3 regions of the Sphingobacterium sp. Lzh-3 genome follow, and region 1 is predicted to be linked to each of the others. Evidence: riboswitches for the same ligand, from Rfam matches in the RefSeq annotation. Region 1 holds a riboswitch; each other region holds the start of a gene.

Region 1 (5,368 bases):
ATTGTATTTGTCAAGATAGATTCCACAAAATCTCGACTTTGCACCCCTATCTGTTCATAAATCGCTGCATTATCATTGCCATCATGAAGATTTACCCAAGAAAGAGCGGCCAAATTCATTACTGCCTCCCTCCGATTAACATAATCTTGCTGAAAGTCATCGAGTACCCTAAACGCTTCTTTACTTTCAGTCTTCTCCCATTTGGATTGATTGCTTTTTAACACAAATAGTTTTTCGATTAAATCCAGAAAGCGCTTATACATTCCCGTAAAGTTGGCCAATAAGGTTAATTCCGCAAAAGGCATAAAGGGATATTGATACAACAGCTCGCTACGTGTACTTTTTGCCGCATCAATCTCAAAAGACTGCCTACCATCAACGAGTATGTCTTCCAGCGAAAAGGAATGCGAAGCCGTAGCCTCCAATCCAAATGTATCCCAGTCGTAATGCACCAGTACATGGTCACGATCCACAAAAAATGATTTTATCAGTGGTTCACCTTTTTCGTCCAAAACGGGTTTTCCTGCCTCCTGAATTGCAGCATTTAAGGTAAAATGGGTTAAATGAGGAGCTCCGGTAGCATATTTCCAAAAACCGCGGAGCCGATAATGTTCCCCTTCACGTGTAGCTGTACCTGATGCCTGCCCACTGCCGCCAAAACAAACCCGATCCGTTTTGAAAATCTGATCTCCTAAAACCGGATCAATAAAACCGACAAAGAGATTTGCTCCCGAGCATAACGTTACTGTCCAGGCTAATCCCCCATCCCAATAAGCCAGGTCAGCCAATAAATTGAACCCTTCAGGTAGACTTAATCCCAATCCACCCAATGCAGGTGGAACCCAGATCTTAAACCACTTTTTGCGATAAATGAGCTCGAGTTGTTCATCCGACAATGTTTTCTGCTTTATTCCTTTAACCTGATTATCCTTCAGTGCGGCGATATCCTCGCTACAGAGTTGCATATCTTTCTTCACTTATTATTCTCCTCCAATTAAAATATCCGCTAAATGCCATTACAAATAAAAACAAAGTCAAACCCGAATAAAGAAATAACCCTTTATGGATCAATAAAGGAATTGCCATCAGATTACTAATATTCAACAATATCCAATTTTCTATCTTCCGTTTTGCCAATAACCACATCCCTGCCCAAGCGGTACAGGAAACTGCAGAGTCCCAAAGCGGTACATCCGAATCCGTTAAATGTACCAATCCGAAATAAAACAACAGAAAAGCGAGAGCGCAGATTCCCCCTACTATCCACCATTCTTTCGGCTCACAATGCGTTATGGGAGCAGCAACATCACTACTATATTTCCAATAGATCCAGCCATAGATGCTCATGACCAAATAATAGAGATGTAGCAATATTTCTGCATATAGTTTCGCATGGAAGAGTACGTATACTGAAATTAAGATACCAATAATCCCAAAAATGTAATTGATCGATTTATTTTGACGGGAAAACCAAACCTGTAAAATACCAAAGGATACCCCTAACCATTCCGCGATGGTGGCCTGTTGGATCTGTTTTATAAAAGCTTCGAAAATTGTTTCAGAAGTCATCGCCTTGTTTATTATTTCGTGTAATTCATAATAAACCTATGGGAGAAAAACGGACGTTTTTATTGAAATTAAATCCCTACGCCAGCATTACCTGGATCAGGTATATAAAAGCGATTGTATAAGGAGTTACAATCGCTTTTATTGGGTATAATCTCAGCCGAGAATGACCATGGTCATTCCAAGCACCCCATAAGTATATTTTCTGTCGAATTGATTATTCTATATCAATCAATTTCAACGCTTTGTGCGTCCGCGTACGCGTTTCTTTACATAGTTGCGCATCATCGTTCAATGATTTCCCATGTGAAGGAATCATTTCACGTAGTTTTTTACGGTATTCATCTGACTTCGCACGTTCAGGGAAACATTTCTTCAACAGGCTGATCATGATAGCAACTGACGTCGAAGCACCAGGAGAAGCTCCTAATAGCGCAGCAATAGAACCATCTGCACTAGAAACAACCTCTGTACCAAATTCCAAAATTCCACCTTTCTTTTCATCTTTCTTGATGACCTGAACACGTTGTCCTGCTTTCTCGATAACCCAATCCTCCAATTTAGCTGTAGGCATAAATTGTTTTAAAGACTCTAGTTTATCTTTTGGTGACTTCATGACTTCAGTAATAAGATACTTCGTCAAAGGTAAGTTGTCAAGTCCGGCGGATAACATCGGGCGGATATTGGACAATTTGATGGAAGCAGGTAGATCGAAGTAAGACCCCTGTTTTAAGAATTTAGTCGAGAAACCTGCATATGGTCCAAACAATAACGCTTGTTTGCCATCAATATAACGTGTATCTAAGTGCGGTACAGACATTGGAGGAGCACCAACAGAAGCTTTTCCATACACTTTCGCATGATGTGTATTTATGATCTCTTCATTTACACAACGTAGCCATTGGCCCCCTACAGGAAATCCGCCATAGCCTTTCGCTTCTGGTATTCCAGATTTTTCCAACAACAACAACGAGTGGCCACCGGCCCCAATAAATACAAACTTTGCTTTGATTTCTCTCTTTGTTCCTGTCTTTAAATCTTTGACCTCCACTTCCCAACGGCCATCGTCTTCACGTTCGATGTCGATTACTTCATGGTTTAAGGAGATCGAAATATTTTCTTTATTTTCAAGGTTAGCGATCAAATCACGTGTCAACGACCCAAAATTAACATCGGTACCCAGATCCATTTTTGTCGCAGCAATTTTTTCATCGGCCTCGCGTCCTTCCATCATCAATGGAATCCACGATTTCAACAATGCCGTATCTTCGGTATACTCCATCCCTTTGAACAAGTTTTGGGTCGTCAATGTTTCCCATCTTGTCTTTAGGAATTTAGCATCTTTTTCACCAAAAACCGCACTCATGTGTGGAATACTACGGATAAAATTTTCAGGTTGGGCAATAATGCCTTTATCAACGAGGTAGGACCAAAATTGCTTAGACACTTCAAATTGCTCAGCAATTTTAACTGCTTTATCAATCTTTACAGAACCATCTTTCTGTTCGGGGGTATAATTTAACTCGCATAAGGCAGAGTGACCCGTGCCAGCATTATTCCAAGCGTCAGAACTTTCAGCAGCCACAACATCCAAACGCTCAAGAATTTCAATATTAACGTCTGGGCTTAATTCATTGATTAGAGTACCCAAAGTAGCACTCATAATACCGGCGCCGATCAGAACAACGTCAACTTCTTTATTTGATTTTTTGCTCATGTTTTTGTGATTGATGCAAATTTAATATAGTTTTTGGTAAACGTCCAAGTCTTTTGTCAAAAAACTGTACTTTTTAGAACCACTTATTCAAAAATACCATTGATTTATTAAAATAATCCTAAGTGAGTGATCGCTTACCGTAAAATTCTAAAATTGTTTCCGGAAAACACTCCCCCACTCCAAGATAAACACAAGGTCAGCACACAATGTTTTCCTATTTTAAACCGTTATTTATCGAAAGATTTTGTGTTATAATATAGTTTTAACATTTTTGCAGAACATCGAAAGGCAATAGTGTATACAATAGCTAAAAAACAAGATCATTTATTCGCTGATACGATGGTATCGAAAAAACACAAGCACTGTGGCATAACCAAGATAAACCAAATGGAAACGAGTTCATGTTTCGTATTGAATTCCAGTAACAGACAGGCTGTGAGAGAAAGACAGGGCGTTGAAAATGGACATAAATGCCTAAGTGTGAATAATTGAAGAACAAATAACTTATACAGATGAAAATACTTGAAGGAAAAATTGCTTTAGTAACAGGAGCATCAAAAGGAATCGGAAGGAAAATTGCAGAAGTGTTTGCACAACATGGTGCTAACGTCGCTTTTACATATCTTTCTTCTGTCGAAAAAGGACAGGCGCTGGAACAGGAGCTTCAGGCTTTCGGTACCAAAGTGATTGGTTATCGCTCTGACGCTTCAAAATTCGAAGAAGCAGAACAATTAATCAACGCGATCGTTGCCGATTTTGGAGGATTAGATATCGTTGTAAATAATGCCGGTATCACAAAAGACGGCTTGTTAATGCGCATGACCGAGGAGAATTGGGATGATGTATTAAATGTCAACTTAAAATCCGTCTTTAACGTTACAAAAGCCGCTTCGAAAATTATGATGAAAAACCGTAAAGGTTCATTTATCAATATGTCTTCAGTTGTGGGCGTTCAAGGAAATGCTGGTCAGGCAAATTATGCGGCATCAAAAGCCGGTATTATCGGGTTCACAAAATCTGTCGCAAAAGAGTTAGGTTCTCGTAATATCCGTGCAAACGTAGTTGCACCAGGTTTTATACGCACCGAAATGACAGATGTATTGGATCCTAAAGTTGTGGCTGGATGGGAAGCCGGGATTCCATTGAAACGTGCTGGAGATCCAGAAGACGTTGCCAATGCTTGTCTCTATTTAGCATCTGACTTATCGGCATACGTAACCGGACAGGTTCTACCTGTTGATGGTGGTATGTTATAAAAATTAACAATGTGAGGTCAAATTTTTTAAATTTGACCTCACATTGCCCCTTATTTATCTTTACTGCCCTACTCCGATCTATCCCTTAAACCTCAATATACTGAACACAGAGGGCTTTCCCTTTCCTTCTGATTACAGAATTTACAACCTCTGCATACCTGTATTGTTAGTACTAGCAAATAGCTTCAATAGATCTCCGATAAGAAGGAATCTATAAGTCCTCACAATATTTCCAAATTTTAGTTAATTTTGTCCATTAAATTTTTAAATGCCATGACGAACTGGAAGGATTTTTTTGAGATTAAAACCGAGGATGATTTTAATCAACATTGTTTAGATACCTACCAATTCCAAAGTCAGCATTGTAAGATTTACCGTGACTATATAAGGATCCTAGGAAAAGAAAAATCCCCGATACAGCACTATACCGAGATCCCCTTCTTGCCTATCGAATTTTTTAAAACCCAACAGGTTATCGCAGCTGGAATGGACGCCGAAATTGTGTTTTCGAGTTCGGGGACAACAGGTATGGTTACCTCAAAACATTTGGTCGCCGACCTCAATATTTACGAACGTACCTTTCGTCGGATTTTTGAAGATTTTTATGGTCCGCTGAGTAATATTGCAATTCTGGCACTTCTACCCTCTTACCTCGAAAGAAGCGGTTCTTCTCTAATCTATATGATTGATGATCTCATGAAGCAAAGTGAGCAACCAGAAAGTAACTATTTCCTCTATAACCATCAAGAACTATACGATACACTTGTTGAACTCAAAAATAAAGGAACAAAAACAATCCTCTTTGGAGTGACTTACGCGCTGCTCGACT
Region 2 (5,368 bases), 1.8 Mb from region 1:
CAATGGCCGTTATAAAAAATAATGTAGCCAAAAAGGCAATGACGATAAAACTATTATTGAAAACCTGCTTTTTATCCTTTTCTTCGACTTTTTGGAGAAACCTAAAAAAAGTAGTTTCCATACCAAATGCCAAAACAGCATTGATCATGGATGCCCAGGCGTACATGTTGGTAAATATTCCGTAAGAAGCAGGTGGGTATTTGAGGACATACAATGGCGTCATGACGAAATACAGCATACGGGCTATAATCGTACTCAGTCCATAAATCATGGTCTGTCCGGCGAATTTTTTAAGTACTGACAAGGCGAAACGGCTTAAGATTGAACTCTTTTAACTACTTCAAAATTGGAAAAGCCCTTCATTTCGCCTTCCTTTACCTCAACACTTTCAACGATTGCACCCTCGGGCCCTTCTTGGCAGAACTCCAACAGTGAATCTAGTGCAAAATCGTCGCCCTCGCCCTCGATATAAACAGAACCATCTTTTAAATTGACAACAAAGCCCCTAACACCCACTTGATCTGCAACCGCCTTGGCTGTCAATCTAAAAAAGACTCCCTGTACTTTACCTCTTATTGAAATATTCAAATGTTTCATCTGTAACTTATTTTTTCTTCCATCGGTCAGATGGAATTTACCATGACTATAGTGTTGTTATTAAAGTCATGAACGGTTCAATAAGAGCAAAAGTACAGAAGTTTGGGGAATTAAATACTACGCTAAACGTTTTACCTTAACATCTTCATTGAGGCGCATGTGTTCCATCCCTTCCAACAACACAATCCCAGGTTTTTTACCCACTTCGAGTGACCCAAATTCATCCTCAATGTTCAACGCGATAGCACCATTGATTGTGGCCCATTGAATGGTCTGCAAGAAGTCGAGATCCTCAAAGTGCGCATGCAACACTTTTAGCTCCTCCAAAATGGACAATGTATCGTTTGAAGCTAAACTGTCTGTTCCGATGACTAAACGCTGTCCGGCATTCATAAAATTCTGAACCTTTGGTAATGTTCCCTCAATATAAAGGTTGGCCTTTGGACAGAGACACCACATCACATCACGGTCCATACGTTCTACAAAATCCAAATCTTTAAGAGAGGTATAGGTGTTATGAACCAACAATAATTTATTTGGATAAGGCAAATAAGGAAGATAAGACTGAATCGAATTTCTTGCCTGCGCCTTAATCGCATCAGCATTTTTCCCTATACTTTTATAAAAGTCCAAGAACTCACCCATTTTATAACGGAACAGTTTATTCTCCTCTTCACTTTCTTGATTGTGAATACTGATAATATTTGTTTCCGAAACCATCTTCTTGAACTTTTTGAAAAGTACCTTCGAACACGAGTATGGGGCATGTGGCGTAATCGATACATGGCCATTCCTAAACTCCTGGGTCAATGATTTAGCCTCCTTTAATTTAAAGTCCGCTTCATCAGGTTCAATTCCAAGCACCTCCACAAACGTGTGATACAGGATCTGAGAATCTTCCTTTAATTTTGATGAATTATCAGTGTTGGCGTGATCTCCGACTGCGACAATACCATTTTCGTACATCTCTCTATCGGCTTTAGCCATCGCATCGTCGATTTTCTTCATCGATGCCGATCGCGTAGTCATCACCTTACTCAGAAAGCTTGGAAGTCCTGTCCCTTTAGGAACAATACCTTTCATATGCGACAATTCAATGTGGCAATGTGAATTGATAAAACCTGGAATTATCACTCCTTCATATTTCTCAACCTTAACTTTATCTGCAGGTGTAAATGAAGTTGGGTCATAGATACCTTGAATTACTCCCTCCTCATCTACCGAAACAATACCGTCTTTTATCGGCATTGAAGTAATCGGTAGAATATAATTAGCGCTTAAATATTTTAACATTTTATCTCCTCACTATCAATTTAGTAACTAAAATTTTTTGACCTGTATAAATACATACCTCTAGTAGAAAAATTCATGCCAAGGTACCTAAAAAGAACAATATATACCAAAAACAACAATTTCCATAAATTTTTAACCAAAAGGAAATAATATCATAAATCCGCACTTTTCCATTTGTCATAAATTACTTCTTTATACTTCATTTCAATTTTAAATTTATATATTCGCAACGTCGAATAGGGGTGCCTTGTTTTGTCAGGAACACAAATAAAGGCTGAGATTATACCCAACAGATTAAATTCTGTGCACCTGATCCAGATAATGCTGGCGTAGGGAGAGGTTAGTTAAATAGTGCGGTCATAGTAACCCCTTGCTATGATTTGTTTAACTCAAACAAAATACATTACCATGATCAAATTTTTGATTTGTAGCTCCTTAGCTACTATTTCAAGCCAAATTGCCATTGCGCAACAAAATCTGACAATTAGAACTATAGACAAGAGCAATCAAAATCCCTTACAGAATGTCTCGGTGTCCATAGATGGACAGGCACCCATCACTGGCCAATCGGACAAAAATGGACTGATTAAACTATATCGTATCAATGCAGGTAAGCACCAGATCCAGGTATCATCACTTGGCTATAAGACATGGAGTCGAAATGTGGATGTTAAAGACAATTTGGAGCTTACGGTAGCATTAGAACCAAGTACTATTCAAATGGAAGAGGTGCTTGTTCAATCTACCCGTGCCAAAAGAAATGCTCCTACAACCTTTAAAAACATCTCCAAAGAAGAAATAACGCGTAACAACCTCGGCCAGGATATCCCATTCCTTTTAAATCAGACTCCATCCGTGCAGGTCAATTCCGATGCCGGTGCAGGCATTGGTTATACCGGAATGACAATCAGGGGATCGGATAATCAACGAATCAACGTAACATTAAATGGAATCCCTTTAAATGATGCGGAGAGTATGGGTTCATTTTTTGTAAACCTTCCCGACTTTGCCTCTTCTACCGAGAGCATCCAAGTTCAGCGCGGTATTGGGACTTCGACGAATGGTGCCGGATCATTTGGAGCCTCATTAAATATTCAGTCCAATACGTTAGTCGAAACCCCTTACGCAGAACTCAACAATTCATTTGGCTCTTACAATACCTGGAAAAATACAGTCAAGGTAGGTACCGGACTAATCAACGACAAATTTGCCTTCAATGCTAGATTATCCCGTATCAGCAGCGACGGTTATATCGAGAGAGGTAGTTCAGACTTACAGTCTTTCTATGTGGACGGAGGCTATTATGGCAAAAAACATATTTTAAAAGGGATTGTATTCTGGGGAAAAGAAAAGACATATCAAGCCTGGAATGGCGTTCCTGAACCATTGATTACTGGCGATCGATCGCGCATGGATGACTATGCAGATAATGCACTCGAAATCTCGGGCGCAGAGAAGGATCGTTTCATGAACGCAGGCCGGAATTATAATCTATATACGTATCAGAATCAAACAGATAATTATACGCAGAAACATCATCAACTTCATTATACCAATATCCTGAACGACAAATTGACACTCAATACAGCCCTACACTATACAAGAGGTTATGGTTACTATGAAGAAATGAGACCGGGAGATAAACTAAGTAAATACGGTCTGCCTAACGTCATCATTGGTAAAGATACCATACAAAAAACAGATCTCGTCCGTAGGAGATGGCTTGATAATTATTTTTATGGCATGACCTATGCCCTAAATTACAGACCGAATGATCAGCTTGAAATTACTTGGGGTGGAGCTTATAATCAATACAAAGGAAAACATTATGGCCAGGTGATTTGGGCACAATATGCATCAACCGGTTTTCTCGACGACAAATATTACTTCGGGAAATCACAAAAAAATGATTTCAGTAATTTCTTAAAGGTCGATTACAAACTAGACAAGTGGATATTAATGGCCGATATTCAATATCGGAATGTAGATTACCACATGTATGGTGATGACGATAAGGTAAAAAATTATAATTATCATCCTAAGTTTAATTTCTTGAATCCTAAAGCTGGGGCAACATATTTGCTAAATGACCATTCAAATGTATACGCTTCTTATGCCTTTGCACAAAAAGAACCTGTTCGCAAGGATTTTATAGAGAAAAATAGCGCCTTACCAGACCCTAGCCCAGAGAAAATGCAGGACATCGAATTTGGCTATCGCTTTACAAATGAAAAATTCAACATCGGATTGAATGGATATGGTATGTTTTACAAAGATCAATTGATCCCAACAGGCGAAATCAGTGATACGGGCTCTCCAATTCGACAAAATGTCAAAGATAGCTATAGAATGGGGCTTGAATTCGATGGATCATGGAACATCAGCAAACAGTTCAACTGGAAAGCAACAGCTAGTTTCAGCCAAAATAAAATTAAAGATTTTGAAGAGGTTATAGGTAATACAAGGATATTTTATTCAAAAACAGACATTGCTTTATCTCCGGGAACGATTTTGTCAAGTAATTTTTCTTATAGTCCGATAACATCACTTACATTCTCTCTTCTATCCAAATTTGTAGGAAGACAATATCTAGATAATTCATCTGCGAAAGAGAGGAGCATTTCCTCTTATTTTGTCAACAATCTGTTAGCAAACTATAGCTTTACAGCTTTAGGTATCAAAAACATCAGTGCAACTTTACAGGTCAACAACATACTCAACGAGAAGTACGAAGCCAATGGCTACACCTTTGGCTGGATGGAAGGTGATACCCGAAAATATTATAATTTCTATTTCCCTCAGGCACCAACAAATTTCCTATTGGGCTTGAATTTCAAATTTTAGAAACAATTTATTTAAATAAAAAAACGTCTCTTTTTTCCTGAGGAAGCAAGAGACGTTTTTCATTTAATATGGCGGATAAATTGCACATTACATCGTGTTTAACAATCGGAATTTTTACCTTTGGTTTTATACTTTTCATTATGCGCGCAGTTATACAACGAGTGAAAAACGCCTCTTGTACGGTAGATAATCAGATTACAGGCCAGATCCAGAAGGGTTTAATGATTTTATTAGGAGTTGAAGAAGCAGACACAACAGAAGATCTGAAATGGTTAGGACAGAAATTCATCAACTTACGCATCTTCGAGGATGAACAGGGCCTGATGAATAAATCGATACAGGATATAGACGGAAATATCTTACTCATCTCACAATTCACCCTCTTTGCTCAAACAAAAAAAGGAAACAGACCTTCTTTTATCAGAGCAGCAAAACCGGATAAAGCCAAACCAATGTATGAAGAGATGGCTTTATTGTTAAGTCAATTGCTCCAAAAAGAGGTTCAACTTGGCATATTCGGAGCAGACATGAAAATCGACCTATTGAATGATGGCCCAGTTACCATCGTCATGGATACAAAAGATAAGGACAACTTTTAATTTTTTATTGAACAAGATGACAATTAAAGAAGCAC
Region 3 (5,368 bases), 1.4 Mb from region 1:
TCGGCCGCATGGGCAGCTAGTTTATAGGTGATTACACCGTCTTTAACGTCTTTTTTATTTGGTAAGCCCAGATGTTCTTTTGGGGTCACATAGCAAAGCATCGCACATCCATACCAACCGATCATCGCAGCTCCAATGGCTGATGTGATGTGGTCATAACCTGGAGCAATATCAGTTGTTAAGGGTCCCAAGGTATAAAATGGTGCTTCGTCACAACAAGCCAATTGCTTGTCCATATTCTCTTTGATCAATTGCATAGGAACATGGCCCGGACCTTCGATCATCACCTGAACATCGTGTTTCCAGGCGATCTTGGTGAGCTCGCCCAGTGTTTCTAGCTCCGCAAATTGAGCAGCATCGTTTGCATCTGCAATGGCTCCTGGACGGAGACCATCGCCAAGTGAAAAAGCAACATCATATCGCTTCATAATCTCACAGATCTCCTCAAAATGGGTATAGAGAAAGTTCTCTTTGTGGTGGAAAAGACACCATTTGGCCATGATAGACCCTCCTCTGGAGACAATTCCCGTTACTCGAGACGCGGTGAGATGGATATAACGAAGCAGTACACCAGCGTGTATGGTAAAGTAAGAAACACCCTGTTCGGCCTGTTCAATCAAGGTATCTTTGAATATTTCCCAGGTAAGGTCCTCGGCCACCCCCTTCACTTTTTCGAGCGCCTGATAGATCGGTACTGTACCGATTGGAACGGGCGAGTTACGGATAATCCATTCGCGGGTTTCGTGAATATTTTTGCCAGTGGATAGGTCCATGATGGTATCGGCTCCCCAACGACAGGCCCATACTGCTTTCTCAACTTCTTCCTCTATACTTGAGCTTACAGCACTATTGCCAATATTGGCATTAATTTTAACAAGAAAGTTGCGCCCGATAATCATGGGTTCACTTTCAGGGTGATTGATATTATTGGGGATGATTGCTCTTCCGGCAGCGATTTCCTCACGGACAAATTTTGGTGTAATTGCTTTATCATGTGTTCTGGCACCAAAATTCTGTCCTTTATGCTGATGATCCATTCCGGGGGTACTGGTCGTGAGCTGCTCGATACGTTGGTTTTCACGGATAGCAACGTACTCCATTTCTGGGGTAATGATGCCTTGCTTTGCATAATGTAATTGAGTAACATTACTACCGGGAGAGGCTACTTTCGGTTTATGGCTATACGCGAATCGGAGTTCATCCAACGTTGGATCAGAAAGGCGTTTTTGTCCATATTCAGAGCTGGTGCCAGGCAGCTGTATGACATCCTGACGATCTAATATCCACTGTTCGCGAAGGCGCGGGAGGCCTTTTCGGATATCGATATGGACGGTGTCATCGGTATATGGTCCAGAAGTATCATAGACTGTTACCGGGGGATTAATTTCTACTTCTCCATTCGTTAATTTGGTTGGACTCAAGGAGATTTGACGCATAGCGACTTGAATAGGAAATAGTTTTCCGGATACAAAAATTTTCTTTGCATTTGGAAAGGGCGATTGCGTAATTTTTTCAGCTGTCATTTTTTTCTTATTGGGGTGAATTACTCGGTTCGATTGATTTTTGGGGAATAGCTATCCGCCCTGGGACGCGGTGATTAAAATAATCTGATCGTGCGGTTTTAGTGGTGTCGTAGCCCAGTCCTTTTTGGGTATGACTTTGTTGTTAATAGCTACAGCCACGCCCTGAGTTTGGCCGGATAATTCCAAAAGCAACAAGCCTTCCAATGAAGTAAGTGTGGGGTCGAAAAATCGAATCTGATGGTTTATTGTAAGTTCCATTCCTTAATTTTTTTGGTAAAACTTTAGGAATGGCTACACAAAGGCACAGCAATGCACCTTGTAGACAGCTCACTTTTCCCTACGCCAGTATGATCCGGATCAGGTTCTAAGGGTAAAATCTCAGCCTGCACGAGCAGACACCCCTAAAGTTGCGACTAAGATAAGGTTATTTTTATGAAAGTTGCAAGAATTTTATTTTGCAGACTTGGGTTTATTGCACAGGACAGTGCAGGTCAATATGTGGGAAATAATTGATATATTAGTTTTTTGAATCAGCTAAAACAATTTAATAACCACCAAGAATAGTATCTTTCAATGCGTAAGATTTTATTGACAGCACTGTTGTGTATCGCTAGCAACACTTATGCCCAACCTAAAAACAACTGCAGCGCCGTGCAGCTGACATGCGAACATTTGGTCAATCCATTGGGTATCGATGCAATCCACCCAAGACTTAGCTGGCGACTTGATGATCAACGTAAAGGTGCGGTACAACAGGCTTATCAGATCTTTTTAGGGCAAGATTCGCTGGCACTGCTGCGAGAGACCAAAGATAACTGGGATAGTGGCAAACAGTTCAGCTCGGCTATGTTAGTGCCCTATAACGGCGCACAGTTAAAGCCACAGACCAAGTACTTCTGGACGGTTAAAGTATGGGATAAGGATGGTGTATCAACACGTTCGGCAGTAGCGTCTTTTGAAACGGGCATGATGGGACAAAACCTTTGGAAAGGAAAGTGGATCAGCGACAATAAGGATATTCATGCGCGGGAAACGCCTTATTTTAGAACCGAATTTAAGGCAAATAAGCAGATAAAATCTGCCCGCGCGTATATTGCCGCAGCAGGATTATATGAACTTTCCATTAATGGCCAGCGCGTTGGCGACCATCGTCTGGATCCCATGTACACCCGATTTGACCGACGTACGTTGTACGTCGTGACGGACGTAACCCAACAGCTTCAAAAAGGAGAGAACGCCATTGGCGTTGTTTTGGGGAACGGCTGGTATAATCACCAACCATTGGCTGTTTGGAACTTTGATAAAGCACCATGGCGGGCCCGGCCAACCTTCTGTTTAGAACTGAAAATCGTTTATACAGATGGAACGACGGAAACCATTGTTTCGGATAAGCAGTGGAAGACTGCTTCGGGGCCAATCACCTATAATAATATTTACACTGGTGAGCATTACGATGCAAGACTGGAAATACCCAACTGGGATAAACCAAAATACGATGATTCGGCTTGGCAGGTTGTTCAGTATAGAAATGCGCCATCAGCACATATCGTGTCCCAACAGCTGGTTCCGATTCGGCTCGTGAAGTCCTATAAGCCAAAATCAGTGACAAAGATAGACCAACGTACCTATGTGTTCGATATGGGCCAGAATATGGCGGGGATTACAAAAGTTAAAGTGAAAGGAGCTGCGGGTACTATTCTGCGTATCAAGCATGGTGAGCGATTGCAGGCCGATGGGCATCTTGATCAGTCCAATATTGATGTATATTATCGGGGCGATAAGGAAAAGGAGCCCTTTCAGACCGATATATTGACCTTAAGTGGCCGCGATGATGAGTTTATGGCCAAGTTCGGTTACAAAGGGTTTCGTTATGTCGAAGTTAGCAGCAGTGCCGCCATTGCATTGGATAGTTCGGCTTTGACCGCCTATTTTATGCATAGTGATGTGCCTGTTATTGGACAGCTCAAGACATCATCAGCCTTGGTTAACAAACTATGGAAAGCGACTAACAATGCCTACTTGTCCAATTTGATGGGCTATCCTACAGACTGTCCGCAACGGGAAAAGAACGGCTGGACAGGGGATGGGCACCTTGCGATTGAAACAGCTTTATACAATTTTGATGGGATAACAGTTTATGAAAAATGGATGGCGGATCATCGTGATGAACAACAGGAGAATGGTGTCTTACCCGATATTATTCCAACTGGGGGATGGGGCTATGGTACCGCAAATGGTTTGGATTGGACAAGCACCATTGCCATCATTCCGTGGCAGATCTATCAGTTTTATGGAGATCCACATGCATTAGAAGTATGCTACCTAAATATCAAACGCTATGTCGATTATGTAGACGGAATCAGCCCATCTGGGTTGACAACGTTTGGGCGTGGAGACTGGGTACCGGTGAAGTCACAGTCCAATCTGGAGTTGACCTCATCTGTTTATTTTTATGTAGATGCGAGCATCTTGGCTGCTGCTGCCAAATTGTTTGGTTACACAGCAGATCAACAAAAATATGAACTGCTGAGCAGAAAAATTAAGACGGCCATCAACGCTAAATTTTTAGATGCTTCCAAGGGTGTTTATAGCAATGGAACGCAGACCGAACTGAGTGTACCACTTTATTGGGGTGTTGTACCAGACGAGATGAAAGCTCGTGTTGCAGCCAACCTGAATAAGAAAGTGGAAGAGACTAACTTTCATTTGGATGTAGGCGTATTGGGTGCCAAAGCATTATTGAATGCGTTGAAAGAGAACGGTTATGCAACGACAGCCTATAAAGTCGCGGTACAAGATACCTACCCGTCTTGGGGATGGTGGATTGTAAATGGAGCGACCACATTGTTGGAGAACTGGGATTTAAAAGCAACACGAGATATTTCAGACAACCACATGATGTTTGGCGAAATCGGTGGTTGGTTTTTTAAATCTATCGGCGGGATTCTGCCAGATCCTAAACAACCTGGATTTAAACATGTGCTCTTAAAACCTATCTTCCCCCAAGAACTGAAAGAATCTTCTATTTCTTACGATTCACCCTACGGTAAAATTGTTTCCGAATGGAAGTTAAAGGATAAAATGATCGTATATAATATCCAAATACCGGCAAATGCGACGGCAACATTTTATCCACCGGATAATGTTAGAAGTAGCGATATCGTCCAATTGGAGGCCGGTAAACACAGGCTGGAGCTGGAACTCAAGTAAGCATAGGCTGCGACCTCTTGTTTCGTTGTCTTGACTGTTGGTTTTATTCTTTTATGTTATAACCTATTGGAGCGCTTTTGCGAGTTTACCAAGCTGTTTTAATTTTAAGGCGAGTTCATTGCTCCAGGGCAAGCCAATACAGAGCCGCATGCAATGGTGAAATTGATCCTGCAAGGTGAAAATCCGCCCCGGTGAAATGCTGATCTGTAGTTTAAGCGCATAGTTGTATAGCATGCCTGTATCGATGTGTTTTGGAAACTCAACCCACAGCGCAAGCCCACCTTGTGGGCGGCTGATTTTAGTGCCTTCCGGAAAATGTTCCGCGATAATAGCGGCATACTGCTGGTAGTTTTCTGATAACGATCTACGGAGTTTACGCAGGTGGTTTTCATATTTTCCTGTTAAAAGAAAATTTCCCACCGCCTCGTTGATAATGGTTGTAGATGATAGGGAATGGATTAGTTTTAGTTTGATAATCTGTTCCTTATATTTTCCAGGGGCAACCCATCCGACACGGAAGCCCGGAGCCAATGTCTTTGAAACTGACCCGCACCAGAGTACATTGCCATCGAGGTCGAAAGATTTGCAGCATTTGGGACGTTGGGTGCCAAAATGGAGGTCGCCGTAGGTGTCAT

The links. Region 1 has a riboswitch for thiamine pyrophosphate ahead of pnuC (nicotinamide riboside transporter PnuC). Riboswitches for the same ligand answer to the same signal wherever they lie in the genome.
Region 2: it holds a riboswitch for thiamine pyrophosphate, as region 1 does, so the genes downstream of both, ACLCDV_RS02120 (TonB-dependent receptor) here and pnuC (nicotinamide riboside transporter PnuC) in region 1, are expected to answer to the same signal.
Region 3: it holds a riboswitch for thiamine pyrophosphate, as region 1 does, so the genes downstream of both, thiS (sulfur carrier protein ThiS) here and pnuC (nicotinamide riboside transporter PnuC) in region 1, are expected to answer to the same signal.

The regions. Positions count from the first base shown of each region.
Region 1 is NZ_CP177226.1:2,325,772-2,331,139, reverse strand. Features, by position in the region: gene ACLCDV_RS09510 (acyl-CoA dehydrogenase) at 1-965, opposite strand, end outside; gene pnuC (nicotinamide riboside transporter PnuC) at 952-1,569, opposite strand; TPP riboswitch at 1,625-1,769, opposite strand; gene ACLCDV_RS09500 (malate:quinone oxidoreductase) at 1,784-3,283, opposite strand; gene fabG (3-oxoacyl-[acyl-carrier-protein] reductase) at 3,796-4,539, shown strand; gene ACLCDV_RS09490 (acyl transferase) at 4,813-5,368, shown strand, end outside.
Region 2 is NZ_CP177226.1:541,569-546,936, reverse strand. Features, by position in the region: gene ACLCDV_RS02135 (lipopolysaccharide biosynthesis protein) at 1-271, opposite strand, end outside; gene ACLCDV_RS02130 (acylphosphatase) at 316-597, opposite strand; gene ACLCDV_RS02125 (amidohydrolase family protein) at 715-1,890, opposite strand; TPP riboswitch at 2,119-2,244, shown strand; gene ACLCDV_RS02120 (TonB-dependent receptor) at 2,299-4,734, shown strand; gene dtd (D-aminoacyl-tRNA deacylase) at 4,875-5,333, shown strand; gene ACLCDV_RS02110 (nucleotide pyrophosphohydrolase) at 5,350-5,368, shown strand, end outside.
Region 3 is NZ_CP177226.1:3,726,421-3,731,788, reverse strand. Features, by position in the region: gene thiC (phosphomethylpyrimidine synthase ThiC) at 1-1,523, opposite strand, end outside; gene thiS (sulfur carrier protein ThiS) at 1,575-1,781, opposite strand; TPP riboswitch at 1,841-1,936, opposite strand; gene ACLCDV_RS15765 (family 78 glycoside hydrolase catalytic domain) at 2,097-4,733, shown strand; gene ACLCDV_RS15760 (PLP-dependent aminotransferase family protein) at 4,797-5,368, opposite strand, start outside.